3 regions of the Brachybacterium horti genome follow, and region 3 is predicted to be linked to each of the others. Evidence: riboswitches for the same ligand, from Rfam matches in the RefSeq annotation. Region 3 holds a riboswitch; each other region holds the start of a gene.

What was found. A riboswitch is a leader RNA that binds a small molecule or an ion and turns the genes downstream of it on or off. The one in region 3 is predicted to bind thiamine pyrophosphate.
Region 1: it holds a riboswitch for thiamine pyrophosphate, as region 3 does, so the genes downstream of both, ACYVAP_RS10360 (ECF transporter S component) here and thiC (phosphomethylpyrimidine synthase ThiC) in region 3, are expected to answer to the same signal.
Region 2: it holds a riboswitch for thiamine pyrophosphate, as region 3 does, so the genes downstream of both, ACYVAP_RS01435 (MFS transporter) here and thiC (phosphomethylpyrimidine synthase ThiC) in region 3, are expected to answer to the same signal.

The regions. Positions count from the first base shown of each region.
Region 1 covers NZ_BAAHAM010000003.1:203,678-209,354, reverse strand. The annotation lists gene ACYVAP_RS10375 (GNAT family N-acetyltransferase) at 1-105, shown strand, start outside; gene ACYVAP_RS10370 (ankyrin repeat domain-containing protein) at 78-470, opposite strand; gene ACYVAP_RS10365 (ATP-binding cassette domain-containing protein) at 467-2,500, opposite strand; gene ACYVAP_RS10360 (ECF transporter S component) at 2,511-3,101, opposite strand; TPP riboswitch at 3,159-3,263, opposite strand; gene ACYVAP_RS10355 (hypothetical protein) at 3,278-3,850, opposite strand; gene ACYVAP_RS10350 (M13 family metallopeptidase) at 3,870-5,677, opposite strand, start outside.
Region 2 covers NZ_BAAHAM010000001.1:285,612-291,288, reverse strand. The annotation lists gene ACYVAP_RS01450 (alpha/beta fold hydrolase) at 1-584, opposite strand, end outside; gene ACYVAP_RS01445 (hypothetical protein) at 685-1,167, shown strand; gene ACYVAP_RS01440 (hypothetical protein) at 1,316-1,942, shown strand; TPP riboswitch at 2,097-2,189, shown strand; gene ACYVAP_RS01435 (MFS transporter) at 2,172-3,584, shown strand; gene ACYVAP_RS01430 (hypothetical protein) at 3,695-3,970, opposite strand; gene ACYVAP_RS01425 (GNAT family N-acetyltransferase) at 4,013-4,480, shown strand; gene ACYVAP_RS01420 (cold-shock protein) at 4,744-4,947, shown strand; partial or broken gene ACYVAP_RS01415 (hypothetical protein) at 4,944-5,639, shown strand.
Region 3 covers NZ_BAAHAM010000004.1:196,200-201,876, reverse strand. The annotation lists gene ACYVAP_RS13790 (MFS transporter) at 1-1,062, opposite strand, end outside; gene thiC (phosphomethylpyrimidine synthase ThiC) at 1,132-2,883, opposite strand; TPP riboswitch at 2,883-2,992, opposite strand; gene ACYVAP_RS13780 (hypothetical protein) at 3,178-3,711, shown strand; gene ACYVAP_RS13775 (glycine betaine ABC transporter substrate-binding protein) at 3,730-4,767, opposite strand; gene ACYVAP_RS13770 (ABC transporter permease) at 4,770-5,588, opposite strand; gene ACYVAP_RS13765 (ABC transporter ATP-binding protein) at 5,581-5,677, opposite strand, start outside.

The sequences.
Region 1 (5,677 bases), on a different contig from region 3:
TACCAGGGCATGGGCTACGAGACCGTGGGCCCGATGTTCCTCGAGGCCGGGATCGAGCACGTGCCCATGGTGTTCCGTCACCCCAGCAGGTCGACGATCTCCTGACGCCCGAAGTACGCGGCGGTGTCCCTCGCGCTCGGGGTGCCGGCCGCCGGATCGGCGCCCGCGTCGAGCAGCGCCTGCACCACGGCCGTGGCGCCCTTGAAGGCGGCGCCCGCGAGCGGGGTCTGCCGACGGTCGTTCGCGAGGTCCACGTCGGCCCCGCGAGCGGCGAGACCCCGCACGAGCTCCGCGTGCCCGTGGTAGGCGGCGAGCATGATCGGGGTGTTGCCCGCGGCGTCCTGCATGTCCACCGGGGCACCCTGGTCGATGATGGCGAGGAGCGCCGCGTCGCCCTGGCGGGCGAGGTCCATGATCTGCTGGGCGAGGGCCACGACCTGCTCGTCGGCAGGATCGGTCTGGTCGTTCATCCGGGCAGGCTAGCCCAGAGCAGCTGCGCGAGGGCGGGCCAGACCAGCAGCAGGACCGCGACCGCGCCGCCCACGAGGTCCGCCCGGGTGAAGCGGCTGGGCAGCGCCCAGGTGCGCCGGGTCGCGGTCGCGAAGCCGCGCGCGTCGAGGGCGAGGGCCTGCTGCTCCGCACCGCGCAGGGAGTCCACGAGCAGGGCGAGGGTCGCGCCGGCGAGCATCCGCGGGGAGCGGCGGCCGCCGCGGCCGCGCAGCACCCGGGTCGAGGTGATGATCTCCCACTGGCGGCCCGTGTGCCCGGCCCGCACGAGCGCCGCGACGACCGCGACGACGGGCCGCGCCGGCCAGCGCAGCCGCCCGCCCAGCGCGTCGCCGAGGGCCGTGACGTCCAGGCTCGTGAGCGCGATGACCCCGGGGGCGACGAAGGCGGTGATCCGGCAGGCCTCCTTGAGGCCCAGCAGCCAGGCCTCACCGCTGAGCGCCGGGGCCTCGCCCAGCAGGGCCGTCGTCCAGGCGAGGCTCACGGCGGAGAGCAGCACCGGGGCGAGCCGCCAGACCGCGCCGCGCACGGACCGGAGCGCGAGCGGCGCGAGCAGCACCGTGGGCAGCAGGGCGAGCAGCCCGCCCTGCAAGGTGGAGACGGCGTAGGAGCCGACCGCCGCGAGGATGCCGATCAGGCAGAGCGTCAGCGGGTTCAGGGCGTCCGCGGGCCGGCGCGCGGCGCGGGGGACGGGGAGGATCCGACGATCGGGTTCGGCGGAGGCCCCGGGGGCGGGGGGCGTTGCCCCGGCCGACGCGCTCGCCGCCGTCGGGGCGGGGGAGGGGGTGCCCTCCAGGTTGTGCCGGGACCCGGCGGCCGCGACGAGCACCGGGTCGTGGGAGGCGGCGACGACGGCGGTGCCACGGTCTCGGGCCTCCTCGAGCAGGGCGAGGACTGCCGCTCGCCGCTCGGCGTCCAGGCCCACGGTCGGCTCGTCGAGCAGCAGCACCTCGGGCCGCGCCGCGAGGGCGGCGATGATCGCGAGGCGTCGCTGCTCGCCGCCGGAGAGCCGATGCGGGTTCGCGCCGGCGAGATGGGCGAGGCCAGCGCGGTCCAGCAGCGACTGCGTATCCGCCGCGGCCGCGGGATCCGCTGCGTCGCCGAGCTCACCGCGCACGGTCGAGGCGAGGAAGAAGTGCGCCGGGTCCTGGGGGACCAGCAGCAGCGAGCCGGGCCGCCGGCCGGCCTCCGCGGCGAGGGAGCGCAGCAGGGTCGTCTTCCCCGCGCCGCTCGCCCCGGTGACGGCGGTGAGCAGGCCCGGATCGATCCGCAGCTCGGCCTCCGGGGCCGGGCCCGGGGCGGGCTCCGTCTCCTGCAGCTCGGGACGCCGGGCGAGGACCTCCGCGGGTGGGCCGTCGGCGAGCACCTGCGCGCCGGGGCCCAGCACGACGATCCGGTCGAGGTGCTCCCGCCACGGCTCCACGTGGTGGTCGGCGATGACGAGGGTCCGCCCGGCGGAGGCCTCGAGCACGGCGCGGCGCACCGCGGCCGCCGCCGCCGGATCGAGCATGCTCGTGGGCTCGTCGAGCAGCATCGCCTCGGGGTGCAGGGCGAGGGCGCCCGCGAGGGCCACCCGCTGCTGCTGCCCGCCGGAGACGGCGAGCGGGTCCCGGGAGCCGTCGACGTCGACCGCTGCGGCCTCCAGGGCGCGCCGCACCCGCTCGTGGATCTCGGGGCGGGGGAGGGCCGCGTTCTCCGGGCCGATCGCCGCGTCGCGCGCGACGGTCGCACCGACCACCGCGTGCGCGGGGTTCTGCAGCAGCAGCCCCCGCTCCCCGGGGCGGGAGGGCCCGGCGGGGGCCTGCTCGAGATCCCCGGCCTCGGGGTCGAGCAGGCCCGCCAGGGCGCGCAGCACGGTGGACTTCCCGCTCCCGCTCACCCCCGTGAGCAGCACCCTCTGCCCGGCGGGCACGCGCAGGCGCAGGCCGTCGAGAGTGGGCTCGTCGCGGCCCGTGGGGCGCCAGCGCACCCCGTCCAGGAGCAGGTCCCTCACGCAGCCGCCCTCACGAGACGGTCGTGGCGGCGGCGCGGCGCTCGCGATCCCGGTCCCGGCCCGCGGGCAGCGCGTCGAGGGCTCCCGTCGCGCCGAGGGCCCGCACGGCCGCCCAGCCGAGGGCTCCGCACAGCAGCGCACCGGAGACCAGGAAGAAGGCCAGCAGCAGAAGGGCGAAGGTCCAGCTCATCTCGGGGTAGTAGGAGAAGCGCTCCCACACCCATTCGAGCGCCGCCGCGATCACGCCGCCGAGCATCGCGACGGGCAGCGTGAAGCGGCGGTAGACGAAGAGCAGGAAGCCGATCTCGACGCCGCCGCCCTGCAGCAGGCCCGAGACGACGGTGCCCCAGCCCCACTGGCCGCCGAGGATCATCTCGAGGGTCGCGGCGACGAGCTCCGCGAGAAGCGCCGCGCCGGGCTTGCGCACGATGAGCGCGGCGAGCACGGCGGGCAGGAACCAGATGCCCGCGAGGATGCCCTCGGCGGGCTTGAAGGCCGCGGTGAGCGGCCCGATCAGCGAGTACAGGGCCCCGTAGCCCAGGAACGCGACCCCGAAGGCCGCTCCGATCGCGACGCTGACCAGCAGGTCGATCGTCCTCATGCGTGTCATTCCGACTCCTCTCCTCGTGGAAAGGGGCGTCGGGGCACCGGAGGCGCCGCGACGGATATCCCGACTCCCTCCGCCGGCATGACCCGGTTCAGGTTCGAGGGTCTGCGCATGCGCGCACTCTCAGCACCGTGCGGTGCTCCCCTGTCAGTGGATGACCGCGGGCCAGTCTACCGCCGCGCGCGGATCGCCTGGTCGATCGCCTCCGCGGTGGACCGCGGGTCCGTGGGGGAGAACAGGTAGTGGGTGCCGCCGCGACCGATGATCTCGACCTGGGTGCCCGGCCGGGTCACGAGCAGGCGGTAGGTCGCCTGCGTCTCGGCCAGGGTGAGGGTGCGGCGCGAGCCGACGGCGGTGAGCTGCTCCGGGGCGGGGGTCAGCGCGCGGCCGCGACGCCAGCCGTAGCCGCCCACGGTGACGCCCACGACCGTGGCGTCCAGCTCGCGCAGCTGCACGCCGCGGAAGTCCTCGACGGGCCAGGTGGCCTGCGGCCAGAACCCGCCGAGGCTCACGGTCACCCCGCGGCCGTCGACCAGGATGCGCGTCGCATGGTGCATCCACGTCCACACGGCGAGCAGCGCGAAGAGCACGGCCGCGGCGACCAGCAGCGGCGGCGGGACGGTCGCCCGCACGAGCGCGAGCACCAGCAGCACGACCCCGGAGGCGGCGGTGAGCGCGATCCGCGTCCAGCCCACGGCCGAGGGCCGGGTCGTGTCGGTGTACGAGGGCGCCTCGGGCCTCATGCCCGCCCCGCGTGCGCGCTCACCAGATGCGGACGCGCTCGGCGGGCGCCCGGTACATGCCGTCGCCCTCGCGCACGTCGAACGCCTCGTGGAAGGCGTCGAGGTGGCTCACCACCGTGTTGCAGCGGAACTCCATCGGCGCATGGGGGTCGATCGCGAGCCGGCGGATCGCCTCCTGCGGCCGGGTCAGCCCGCGCCACACGGTCGCCCAGGACCAGAACACGCGCTGCAGGCCGGTGAGGCCGTCGAGCTCGGGGGATCCCTCGCCCGCCGTCGCGAGGTAGGCCTTCACCGCGATCGTGAGACCGCCGAGGTCGCCGATGTTCTCGCCGACGGTGAGGGCGCCGTTGACGTGGTGGGCGTCGTCGAGGTCCCGGGGCGAGAGCGCCGAGTACTGCTCGATGAGGGCCGCGGTGCGCTCGTCGAAGGCGGCGCGGTCCTCCTCGGTCCACCAGGTGACGAGGTTGCCGTGGCCGTCGAACTTCGAGCCCTGGTCGTCGAAGCCGTGGCCGATCTCGTGGCCGATCACGGCGCCGATCCCGCCGAAGTTCACGGCGTCGTCGGCCTCCGCGTCGAAGAACGGCGGCTGCAGGATCGCGGCGGGGAAGACGATCTCGTTGCGACCGGGGTTGTAGTAGGCGTTGACCGTCTGCGGGGTCATGTGCCACTCGGTCTCGTCGACCTCGCCGCCCACCTTCGCGTACTCGAACCCGGCGTCGAAGCGGCGCGAGGCGCGCACGGTCGCGACGAGGTCGCCCTCGACGATCTCGAGGCCCTCGTAGTCCCGCCAGGTCTCCGGGTAGCCGATCTTCGGGACGAACAGGGAGAGCTTCTCGAGCGCCTTCGCGCGGGTCTCCTCGGTCATCCAGTCCAGGCCCTCGATCGAGACGCGGTACGCCTCGAGCAGCGCGGCGACCAGACGCTCCATGTGCGCCTTGTGCTCCGGCGGGAAGTGGCGGGAGACGTACTCGCGGCCCACCTCGAAGCCGACGGCGCCCTCGACGAAGCCGACGCCGCGCTTCCAGCGCTCACGCAGCTCCTCCGCGCCCGAGAGCACGGTGCCGAAGAAGGCGAAGTTCGCGTCGACGAGCGCCGCGGGGAGATAGGGGGCGTAGGCGGAGACGGTGTGCACGGCCATCCAGGCGCGCAGCACCGCGAGGTCCTCGGCCGCGAGCAGCTCGGCGGCCGCGGAGACGAACTCGGGCTGTCCCACGGAGACCACGTCGAAGGTCCCCGCGGGGGCGCCGGTCCCCTCGACGAAGGCGTCCCACGGGAAGGCGGGGGCGAGCTCCGCACGCTGCGCGGCGGTCATCGGGTTGTCGGACTTCTCGCGGTCGCGCACACGGACGACGTCGACGTGGCACGCGGCGAGGCGGGTCTCGAGATCCAAGACGGCCGCGGCGAGCGCCTCGGCGTCGCCCTCGGGGAGGCCGGGGCGGCCGGGGAGGTCGGCCAGGCGCGCGAGCTCGGCGAGGTGCGCGACGTAGGCCTCGCGGATCGCCGCATAGGACTGCTCGCGGTAGTAGGACTCGTCCGGCAGACCCAGACCGCCCTGGTGGATCTTCACCTGGTAGCGGCTGGAGTCGTGGTCGTCGGTCCACACGTAGGCGAGGACGGCGGAGGTGCCCGAGTCCGGGGAGGCCATGAGGCGCACGAGGTCCTCGAGGGAGGCCGCCTCGCCGATCCCGCCCAGCAGCGGCTCGAGCGGCGCGATGCCCGCCGCCTCGATCGCCTCGGTGTCCATGAACATCCGGAACAGGCGGCCGATCCGTCCCGGCTCCTCCGCGCCCGCGGCATCCTCGACGATCTCGCGGACCTGCTCCTCCG
Region 2 (5,677 bases), on a different contig from region 3:
CGCAGCTCGCCCTGCGCGGTGACGATCAGGAGGTGGCGGGAGGAGTCGCCGCGCTCGTGGTCCCACTGCCGGATCGGCATGCCCGTGTGCCAGATCGTCGTGCGCTTCGCGTCCTTCCGCGCCGCGCGGGCCTCGGCGTCCTCCTCGAGGCTCACCCCGGGCAGCACGCTCGTCGCGGCGAGGATCGTGCCGTCGCCGGCCACGTCGAGCAGCTCGAGCCCACCCGGCGCGTGCGCGAGCACCTGCGCCTCCCCGGTGAGCGGGAGCCGCCAGATCGCCGTCGTCCCCTCGGGTGCGTCCCCTGTGGGATCGGGACGGGAGGAGGTGAACAGCAGTGAGCTGTCCGGCGCGAAGCGCGGCGAGGACTCGCCCTTCTCCGAGACCGTCAGCCGCCGGGCCGGGGCGCCGACCGTGCGCTCCCAGATGGAGGGGACCAGGCGGGAGAGGCGCTCGTCGGCCTCCTGCACCACCGCGACCGCCCGGCCGGCCGGGCCCGCGGCGATCGCGGAGACCCGCGGCACGCGCAGGAACGCCTCCACGTCACGGAGGTCGAGGGACGGGGAGGCGTTGACGTCAGCGGTCATCCCTGCACGCTATCGAGCCAGGCCACGGCCAGTGCGCGATCACGGTTGCGATGCGGTCACGGACCTCCTCGACGGTGCCCGGCAGGTGCACCATGGGCCCATGGTCCGCCGACGCACCCTCCTCGCCGCGCTCGCCGGAGCGGCCGGCCTCAGCGGCTGCGACGGCCCGGCGACGCGCCCGGAGGACGAGGTCACCGCCGCGAGCTGCATCGACTGGATCTCCCTGGAGACGCCCGAGGACGCGGCGGCGGAGTCCGATGCCGTCGTGCGCGGCACGGTCGACGGTCCGCCCGCGACGGGTCGCTACGAGCTGTACGACGTGCCGCTGTGGACCGTGCAGGTCGCCGAGTGGGTCTCCGGAGCCCCGGCGGATGGTGAGGGGACGAGCATCGAGGTGCTCTCGTTGCCGTACAGCTGCGGGGAGAGCCGCGACGCCCTCACCGGGATCGAGGACGCCGGTGAGGTCTACCTGTTCCTCCGTGCCCGCGGAGACCGGTGGGAGACGGTCACCGGCTACCGCGGGATGGTGCCCGCTGCCGAGGACGGCTCGATGCCGGGGAGCTGGCCGGACGAGATCGGCTGAGGGCGGCGAGTGGGGAGCTGGGCGGCAGGCCACCATAGGACCTGCATCGTCATGAGGTGGAGAGCGGGAGGTCGTTATGGGGAGTTGGGCACACCGCGTCGGCAACTGCCTTTTCGACGCGGTCCTGGCCGTTCTCATGCTCGGCGCGGTGATCGTGATGCTCCCGATCGTCCTTCCGGTCCTCCTGGTCGTCTTCGTCGTCTCCCTGGTCCTCTCCGCGCTGCGCGGTGAGCCTGACGTCGAGCTCCCGGACGTGGAGCTCCGACTCTTCGCCGACGACGGCGAGGATCCCCTCGACCCCCTGAGCGAGTCCGAGGTCATCAGGCGTCGCAGCGGCCCGGAGTCCAATGTCATCGAGACTGCCGAACACGAGGTCCTCATCAGCTCACCCGCCACCGCCACGTGGCCGATCCGCATCCGGATGCTCTCCTGCCCTTCGACAGCGCCCCGAGACGGTGACGAGGCGGAGATCCTCATCGGCCCGTGGGAGTACACGGGATGGGAGATCCTGGACTACGGCAATGCGGGGGAGGCAGTCGCCGCAGCCGTCGCGTATCTGGAGAACGGGATCAAGGTTCGCGTCATCAAGGAGCGGGCGGAGGCGTTCCTGTTCCATCGGCTGTCGGGATTCTGGTGGAAGCCGGGGGAGAAGCTGGTCAGCACGCTGCGCCAGGAGTGGTTCCGGGAACTGCCGGGGCGACCGGCGACGGCGGCGGAGGAGAAGGCTTTCATTGCTGGGGCGATGGAGTGCGCTGAGGGCCCGCGGCTCTGCTGACGCCGTTCAGGGCAGGCAGGCGTCAGGCACTCGCCCGTGGTCGGCGTCCAGGGCAACCGGGCGCCGGCTGCACGGCGTCCCCCTGGTTCCGTGGCCCTGACCTCAGATCTCCGTGGACACGTCGACCCGGCGCGACCCGCGCCTGGGATACTCGATCGCGGACACGGGGTGCGCCGCCGGCGCTGAGATCACACCCGTGGAACCTGATGCAGCTCGTACTGACGAAGGGATGTCCGCCATGCGCTCGCGCCTGCCCGCGACCGATGCACCCACCATCGACGAGGTCGAGCACCCCGGCCCCGTCGGCCCGCCGGACCGTCTGCCGCCCTCGGGGCGTGCCGCGCTCCGCGCCGGCGTGGTCGGGAACTTCATCGACAACGTCCACGTGTTCCTGCCGCTCACCGCGCTCACCCCGGCGCTGGCCACGGTCGCGGGCCCCGGGGTCGCGGCGGCGACCGGCGCGATCGTCGTCATCGCGATGATGCTCGGCCGGCCCGTCGGCGGGGTCGTCTTCGGCCGGATCTCCGACCGCCTGGGCCGCACCCGCACCACGCAGGTCGCGATCGCCGGCACCGCCGGGTGCGCGCTGCTGATCGCCGCGATGCCCACGCACGAGCTGCTGGGCGCGGGCACGATCGCGCTGATCCTCGGTCTGCGCTTCCTGGGCGGCATCTTCGTCGCCGGGGAGTACTCCGCCGCGATCCCGCTCGCCATGGAGTGGTCGCCGCCGCGCCGCCGCGGCCTCATGAGCGGCCTGATCCTCTCGATGGCGCCGTGGGCGCAGGGAGCGATCGCCTTCGCGACCGCCACGCTGCTGCTGGTCCTCGGTCCGGAGGAGTACGCCGTCTGGGGCTGGCGACTGCTGTTCGTCGTCGGCGCGCTGCTCTCGCTGGGGATGCTGCTGTACTACCGCTCGCACGTCGTCGACGCGCCGATCACCCGCCGCGCCGGGCCGGACGGGGACGCGCCGGGCACGGAGACGACGCCACCGGTGCGCGGCGGCGTCCGGCAGGTGCTCGCAGGCCGCTGGTCCGGCGCCTTCCGGCAGGCCTTCGTCATGATGACGGGGCTCTGGCTGCTCACGAACACGACGGTCCTGCTGCTCACCGCGCGGCTCGGGGAGGGCGGCGCCCTCGCCGCCACCGAGGTCGCGCTCGCCATGGGCATCGCCTCCGTCGCCCAGGCGCTCGCGATGGCGCTCGCCGGGCACCTCTCCACGGTGGTCGGCCGGCGCCGACTGCTCACGCTCTGGGGGATCGCCGCCCTGCTCCTCGGGCCACCCCTGTGGTGGGCGGCCGTCGGCTCCGGGAGCCTCGCCCGGGCGGCGCTCTGCGCGGCGCTGCTGCAGGTGGTGACCGTCGCCGCCTACGGCCCGGTCTCCGCGTACCTCTCCGAGCGGTTTCCCACGGTCGTGCGCTCCACCGGGTACGGCTCCGCCTACAGCCTCTCCCTCGTGCTGCCGGCCCTGTACCCCTTCTACCTGCCGCTGCTCGCCGGGATCACCGGCCCCCGCGGCTCGGTGCTGCTGCTCATGGTGCTCGGGGCGGCGCTGCTGATCCTCGGCGCCCGGCTCGGCCCGCGCCTCGCGCCCGCGGACCTCGACGGGGACCTCGACGCGGTCGCGCTCGCCGAGGAGCGGTGACGGCGCTCAGCGGCGGGCGATGACCTGGTAGGTGTTCCAGTGCTTCGGCCCGGAGAAGGAGCCGCCGTCCCGCTCCTCCTCGACGATCTCGATCACGTCGAGATCGCGGGTCATCGCTTCGGCAGCGTCTGTGCGAGCGCGTCGAGCACGGGGCGCACGCTCGGATCCCTGTCGATCGCCAGCACCTCGCACCCGTTCTCCGGGAGGAACCGGGACTCGATCCCGGCGCCGCAGCCGAGGTCGATGGCGAACGGTCGCCGCGGCGCAGGCACCCGCTCGCGGAGCGCGGCCAGCGCTCGCCGGGCCAGCGGGCGTGGCGGGCGCCCGGCCTGCGCGGCGTTGTACGCGCTGAAGTCGCGATCGGAGTCCCGAGATGGAAGCGCCATGACGGCACCGTACGACGGGCACACCTCCGGGATGATGGACGGATGGAGATCCCGGTCCAGATCAGTCGCTGCACCCCGGCCGACGTCGCGCTGCTCGCGGCGCGCGAGCCGCCGGGACGGGGCTTCGCCCGCCATGCGGCGGCGCGCCAGGGGCGAGGGGAGAGCACCTTCCTCATCGCCTGGAGCGGTGAGGTCCCCGTCGGCTCCTGTGAGGTGGACGAGGGGGAGCTCCCTCTGCTCAAGAACCTCAGCGTCGATGCGGCGGCACGGGGCCGAGGCGTCGGCAGCCGGCTGATGGAGGCGGCCGAGGAGCTCGCGCGGCCCCGCGGACGGATCGCCTGCGCCGTGGGGCTGGACAACCCGCGCGCCCGACGGCTCTACGAGCGACGCGGCTACCGTGGGACCGGCCAGCTCGAGACCGTCTCCTACGAGTACGTGGACGACGGGGGCGTTGGGCGGACGGCCACCGAGACCTCGGAGACGCTCGTCAAGGGCCTCGGAAACGCCTGAGCTGGCCGTCGCAGGCGTGCGCCGCCACTCTGTTCGGATCGGTCGCTTCCGAACGGTCGGGACCGAGCGATCGGTCTCCTTCGATGAACAATCGGGGAATCATGCTCGCATCCGGGGCAAAAGTCTGCGAACCTAGTGCTCGGCACATCGTTCGCGGCGTGTCGCCGGACCCTGATCGGGGTCCACGTCGTCGGCGGAGCGTCTTCCGGCGGCAGGCATCATTGGCCGAGACCCGGCCGACGACATCGAAGGATTACAGGAACATGGCAACTGGCACCGTGAAGTGGTTCAACGCCGACAAGGGCTTCGGCTTCATCGCCCCCGACGACGGCTCGGACGACGTCTTCGCCCACTTCAGCAACATCACCGGCTCCGGCTACCGCAACCTCGAGGAGAACCAGAAGGTCTCCTTCGAGGTCGAGCGCACCGATCGCGGCCTCACCGCCGTGAACATCCAGGGCGCCTGAGCCCCGGAGCCCCACAGCTCTCGGAGCGCCCGTCGGAACGATCCGGCGGGCGCTCCGTCATGTCCGGAGGGAAAACCTCCGGACCTCGTCCTTTCCTGACCGCCGGGGTCTCGGTCCCCTTCAACATCGCCTGCGGCCGCTGCCGCAACTGCAAGGTGGGCAAGACCGGGATCTGCCTGAACGTGAACCCGGACCGCCCGGGCAGCCCCTACGGGTACGTCGACATGGGCGGCTGGGTCGGCGGCCAGGCCGAGTACGTCCTCCCCCCCGTACGCGGACTGGAACCTGCTGACATTCCCCGAGCGGGACCAGGCCCTCGAGAAGATCCTCGATCTCACGATGCTCTCGGACATCTTCCCGACCGGCTTCCACGGCGCCTACAGCGCCGGCGTGAAGCCGGGCTCGACGTCACCGGAGACCCCGGCGGTGTGGACGCCGCCGCCCAGGAGGGGTCGCTCTCGATCCGCCTGGGGCTCGGGTGGGCGAAGTCGCTGTCGTTCACGACCGGGCAGTGCCCCGTCATGAAGTACCACCGCCAGCTGATGCAGGCGATCCTCCATGACAAGGTGCAGATCGCGAAGGCCGTGAAGGCCACCCCCATCCCGCTGGACGAGGCGCCTCAGGCCTACGCGGACTTCGACCAGGGCGCGGCGAGGAAGTACGTGCTGAACCCCAACGGCTACATCACGTCGTCGGCCTCGTCGCCTTGCGCCCGGACCGTGAGCGGTCC
Region 3 (5,677 bases):
GTTCAGCGCGGAGTGGTGCAGGGCCGCGGCGAGCGAGGGGGCGTCCGGGGAGGCGTCGAGCAGGAACAGCTGCAGCGACGGGCCCATGAGCTGCGAGGTCACCGCGATCGCGAACAGCAGCGCCATCCCCGCGATCGCGTGCTGGGCGACCAGGGCGAAGATCGCGAGCGTGATCGCCATGCCCACGAGGCCCAGGAGGATCGTCCCGTAGATGCTGCGATCCGCGAGCCGGCCCGCGATCACGTTGCCCACCGTCATGCCCACGCCGAACACGAACAGCGCGACCGGCACGGCGCGCTCGCCGAGGCCCATCACACCCGGCACGATCTCGCCCACGTAGCTGTACACCGCGAACATGCCGCCGAAACCGATCGCGCCGATCCCGAGCCCGAACCACACCCGGCCGCGGCGCAGCGCCCCCAGCTCCCCGCGGATCGAGCCGGTGCCCGTGGAGCCCTCCGGCTCCGGCACCAGGCGCCAGATCGCGAGGGTCGACGCCGCCGCGAGCACCACCACGATCACGTACGCCGAGCGCCAGCCCACCGACTGCCCGAGCGCCGTCGACGCCGGCACGCCGAGCATCGTCGCGATCGTCAGGCCCAGCATCACGAGGGACACCGAGCGGGCGCGCCGCCCCGGCGGGGACAGGCGCGAGGCGACGAGCGCCGAGACCCCGAAGAACGCGCCGTGCGGCAGCCCCGCCACGAAGCGGGCGAGGGCGAGCACGGTGAAGCTCGGGGCGATCGCCGAGGCCAGGTTCCCGAGGCCGATCAGCGCGATGAGCACCACCAGCAGCCTCGCCCGGGGCACACGCACCGCGGCGATCGTCACGAGCGGCGCCCCGATCACCACGCCCAGCGCGTAGAGCGTGATGAGCATGCCCGCCTGCGGCACGCTCACCTCGAGCGAGCGGGCGATCTGCGGCAGCAGGCCCATCGACGCGAACTCGGTGGTGCCGATCGCGAAGGCGCCGAGCGCCATCGCGAGGATGACCAGCCGCAGCCGGCCCGGGGGCAGGGGAGCGGGGGCCGCAGGCGGCAGGGTGGGGGTCGAGGTGCTCAACGGGGACTCCAGCGCGGGGTGGTTCAGGGCATCGCTGCCGACGCTGGCACCGGTGGGGACCCCTCGATCCTACGGGCGGGCGGGCACCGATGGGGAGGGCAGGTACACCGTGCCGCCCTGCTCGCGGAACTCCCGGGACTTCGCCTCCATGCCCTCGAGCGCGATCCGCTCCTGGGCGGGCATGTCCCCGTAGGTGTCGCGGATGTCCTGCGAGATCCGCATCGAGCAGAACTTCGGCCCGCACATCGAGCAGAAGTGCGCCGTCTTCGCGGGCTCCGCCGGGAGCGTCTCGTCGTGGTACGCCTCCGCGAGCTGCGGGTCCAGGGACAGGCCGAACTGGTCCCGCCAGCGGAACTCGAAACGGGCCTTCGAGAGCGCGTCGTCCCGGTCCCGGGCGCCGGCGTGGCCCTTGGCGACGTCCGCCGCATGGGCGGCGATCTTGTACGTGATCACGCCGGTCTTCACGTCGTCGCGGTCCGGGAGGCCCAGGTGCTCCTTGGGCGTGACATAGCAGAGCATCGCCGTGCCGTACTGGGCGATCTCGGTGGCGCCGATCGCGGAGGTGATGTGGTCGTACGCGGGGGCGATGTCCGTGACGAGCGGGCCCAGCGTGTAGAACGGGGCGCCGTGGCACAGCTCCTGCTGGCGCTCCACGTTCTCCCGCACGAGGTGCAGCGGCACGTGCCCCGGGCCCTCGACCATGACCTGCACGTCGTGCTCCCAGGCGCGGGCCGTGAGCTCCGCGAGCGTGTCGAGCTCCGCGAACTGGGCGGCGTCGTTCGCGTCCGCGAGGGAGCCCGGGCGCAGTCCGTCGCCCAGGGAGAAGGAGACGTCGTAGCGGGCGAAGATCGCGCAGAGCTCGTCGAAGTGCTCGTAGAGGAAGTTCTCGCGATGGTGGGCGAGGCACCAGCCGGCGAGGATCGAACCGCCGCGCGAGACGATCCCGGTCACGCGGTCCGCGGTCAGCGGCACGTGGCGCAGCAGCACGCCCGCGTGGATCGTCATGTAGTCCACGCCCTGCTCGCACTGCTCGATCACCGTGTCCCGGAAGATCTCCCAGGTCAGGGCGTTCGCGTCCCCGCCCACCTTCTCAAGCGCCTGGTAGATGGGGACCGTGCCGATCGGCACGGGGGAGTTGCGCAGGATCCACTCGCGGGTGGTGTGGATGTCCTCCCCGGTGGAGAGGTCCATGACGGTGTCCGCACCCCAGCGGGTCGCCCACTCGAGCTTCGCGACCTCCTCCGCGATCGACGAGGTCACCGCCGAGTTCCCGATGTTCGCGTTGACCTTCACGAGGAACGCGCGGCCGATGATCATCGGCTCCGCCTCCGGATGGTTCACGTTCGCGGGGATGATCGCGCGGCCCGCGGCGAGCTCGCTGCGCACGAGCTCCACGTCGCAGCCCTCGCGCAGCGCCACGTACCGCATCTCCGCGGTGATCTCCCCGCGGCGGGCGTAGTGCATCTGGGTGACCCGTCGGCCCTCGAGGCCGCGCAGCGGCTCCCGCCGCGCACCCCGCCACTCCGCGCTGGCCTCCCCGCGGCGCACGGCGCTGCGGCCGTCGTCCTCGAGGCTCCGACCGCGACCCGTGTAGCCCTCCACGTCGCCGCGGCCGCGGATCCAGTCCTCGCGCAGCGGCGCGAGGCCCTCCTCCGGCTCACAGCCGGGGCCCGCGGTGCGATAGACGGTCACGGGCGGGTTCTCCGCGCCGCTCGGGGCGGGGTCCTGGGTGATCCGGGTGACGGGCACACGGATGCCGTGCTCGGGATCCTCGAGGTGGTCGAGGGTGTGGGTGGGGTAGTTCTCAGGGCGTGCGGACATGCAGTCGCTCTCCTTCTTCCTTCGCCGGCATGACCCGGGCAGGTTCGGTCGGTACTCGGACCGCGACAGTCCGATCTCAGCCCGTTGCGACGGGCACCCGAGGGATCGGCGAGCACCGTACCCCAGGAGCGGGAAGGCCGGCGGCGCCGTCCGTCGGAGGGACCGCCAGGAGCGACGAAGCCCCAGCCCCAGCCCGGCCTCCCCGAGCCCCGGCCCGGCTTCCACGGGCCGCAGTTCGGCGCGCCCGTGTGCGCTCCGGACCGTCGCGAACGGCGGGACGGAGCCCGCTACGGCATGGCCCTCGTCGCCACCGTGATCGGCTCCTACCTGCTCTCGCAGTGGTCCCCGGTCGGGTTCGTCGGCTACGACGACTCGCTGCTGAGGCTCCAGGGCATCCTCCAGCTCGGGATCGGCCTGCTCGTGCTCGCCGGAGGTCTCGCCCTCGCGCCCACCGCCCTGTGGCGGGCGGCGCTCGCCGCGGCGGTCGTCGTCGTGCCCGTCCTGCTCGGGACGGTCCTCGTGATCCCGTACCTCCGGGGCGACCTGGACCTGCCGCAGCCCTTCCCGCGGATGCTGGACCTCTCGATCCTCGGCCCGGCCGTGGGGCTGCTGGGCTGGCTGATCGTGCGCGGACGCAGCCCGCTCACCTACCTGCTGGTGCTGGGCTTCCTGCTGATCCTCCCCGCGCAGTGGGCGGTCATGTACCACGGCATCCCGAGCCCCGTGCTGTGGGGCGTCGAGCTCGTGCTCGCCGCGGTGATCGGGATCGCGGCGGCGTGGCTCGCGGCGCTCGGGTCGCGGTGGCTGCCGGGGGCCGTGCGGCGGTGACCTGCCGGAGGGGGCCGCTCAGGGGCGCGTGACGAACCCCTGCTCGACCATGAAGTCGAAGGCGACGTCCGCCGGGAGCTCGCCGCCCTCGTCCACCCGCAGGTTCATCGCGCGAAGGGCGTCGTCCGTGATGGCGGGGGAGATCTGGTCGAAGACGTCCGCGAGCTCGGGGTGCTTCTCCAGCGTCGCGGTGCTGAGCACCGGGGCGACGTTGTAGGCGGGGAAGTACCCCTTGTCGTCCTCGAGGATCGTCAGGTCCAGGCTCTCGATGCGGCCGTCGGTCGTGAAGACCTCGCCGAAGTTGCAGGAGCCGCGGGCGGTCGCGGTGTAGACGGCGCCCGTGTCGTAGATCGAGATGTTCTCCTCGGGGACGCCGTCGGCGGCGTCGCGGGGGATGCCGTACTCCTTCAGCAGCGGGATCAAGCCGTCCGCGCGGGAGTTGAACTCGGGCTCCACGCAGATCGTGCGGTCCTCGACGGGGAGGTCAGCGATCTCGCTCAGGGAGCTGATGCCGCCCAGCTCCTCGACGGCGTCGGAGCGCACGGCGAGGGCGTAGGTGTTGTTCAGCGGCGCGGGCGGCAGCCAGGTGAGCCCGTTGGCCACGTCGGCATCGCGCACGGCCTCCCACTGCTCCTGCTTGTCCGGGATGCCCTCGGTCTCGCCCATGTAGGTGAGCCAGGCGGTGCCCGTGTACTCCCAGGTCATGTCGGCGTCGCCGGAGGTCATGAGCTCGCGCACGGGGACGGAGCCGGGGACGTTGGTGAGGTCGTCCACCTGGAACCCGGCGGCCCGGGCGGCGATCACGCCGATCTTGCCGAGGATGAGCTGCTCGGTGAAGTTCTTGCCGGTGACTGTGAGCGAGGCGTCGGCGGGGAGGCCCTCGATGGGGGTGATCGAGCCGGGGGCGACGTCCGGTGTGTAGGCGGTCGCGGGGCGCAGGCCGCAGCCGGCGAGGGGCAGCAGGGCGAGGCCGGCGAGGGCGCCGAGGTGCCGGCGGGAGATGCCGCCGGATCGCTCCGCGGAGGAGGTCGCGGGGGAGGAGGAGGTGCGGGGCATGGTCACAGTCCCTTCGGCCGGGCGATGTGCTCGACGACCCGGCCCACCCAGTCCACGATCAGGGCGAGCAGGGCGATGAGCAGGGCGCCCGCGATGAGCACCGTGAACAGGTAGAGGTTCACGCCCGTGGTGATGAGCAGGCCCAGGCCGCCGCCGTTCACGAAGGCGGCGAGGGACGCGGTGCCGACCAGCAGCACGAGGGCGGTGCGCACGCCGGAGAGCATGACGGGTACGGCGAGCGGGAGCTCCACGCGGAGCAGCACGGACAGCGCCGTCATCCCCATCCCGCGGCCGGCCTCGACGAGCCGCTGGTCCACGCCGCGGATCCCGATCATGGTGTTGCGCAGCACGGGGAGGACGGCGTAGAGCACGAGCGCGATCACCGCGGCCCGGAACCCGTCCGGCACGAGCGCGGCGATCAGCACGATGAGGCCCACGGCCGGTGCCGCCTGCCCGAAGTTCACGACCGCCAGGATCGGCTCGGCGACCCGCCGGAACGGCTTGCGGGTGAGCAGGACCCCGAGCGGGATCGCGATGACCAGCACCAGCACGGTCGAGACGAGGGTGAGGGCGAGGTGCTGGCCGGTGAGGTTCAGCAGCGTCGCCGGGTTCAGGGTGTTGCGCTCGGTGTCGCTCAGCGGGGCGACGGCGAGCCAGACGGCGAAGCCCGCGAGGATCGCGAGCAGCACCGCGATCTGCACGCCGAGGGCGCGCCATCCGCGCCGGGTCTCCTCTGCGGCGGCGGAGGTCCCGGTGGCGGCGGGGGTCGCCGACTCCGGGGGCGAGGAAGGGGGTGCCGTGCTCGTAGAGGTCTCAGACATCGGAGGCCGCCTCGCGGCTCTCGTCCGCCTCGTCGTCCGGCACGGCCTCGACGGCCCCGGTGTTGGTGCCGACGGGCGCATCGCTGGGA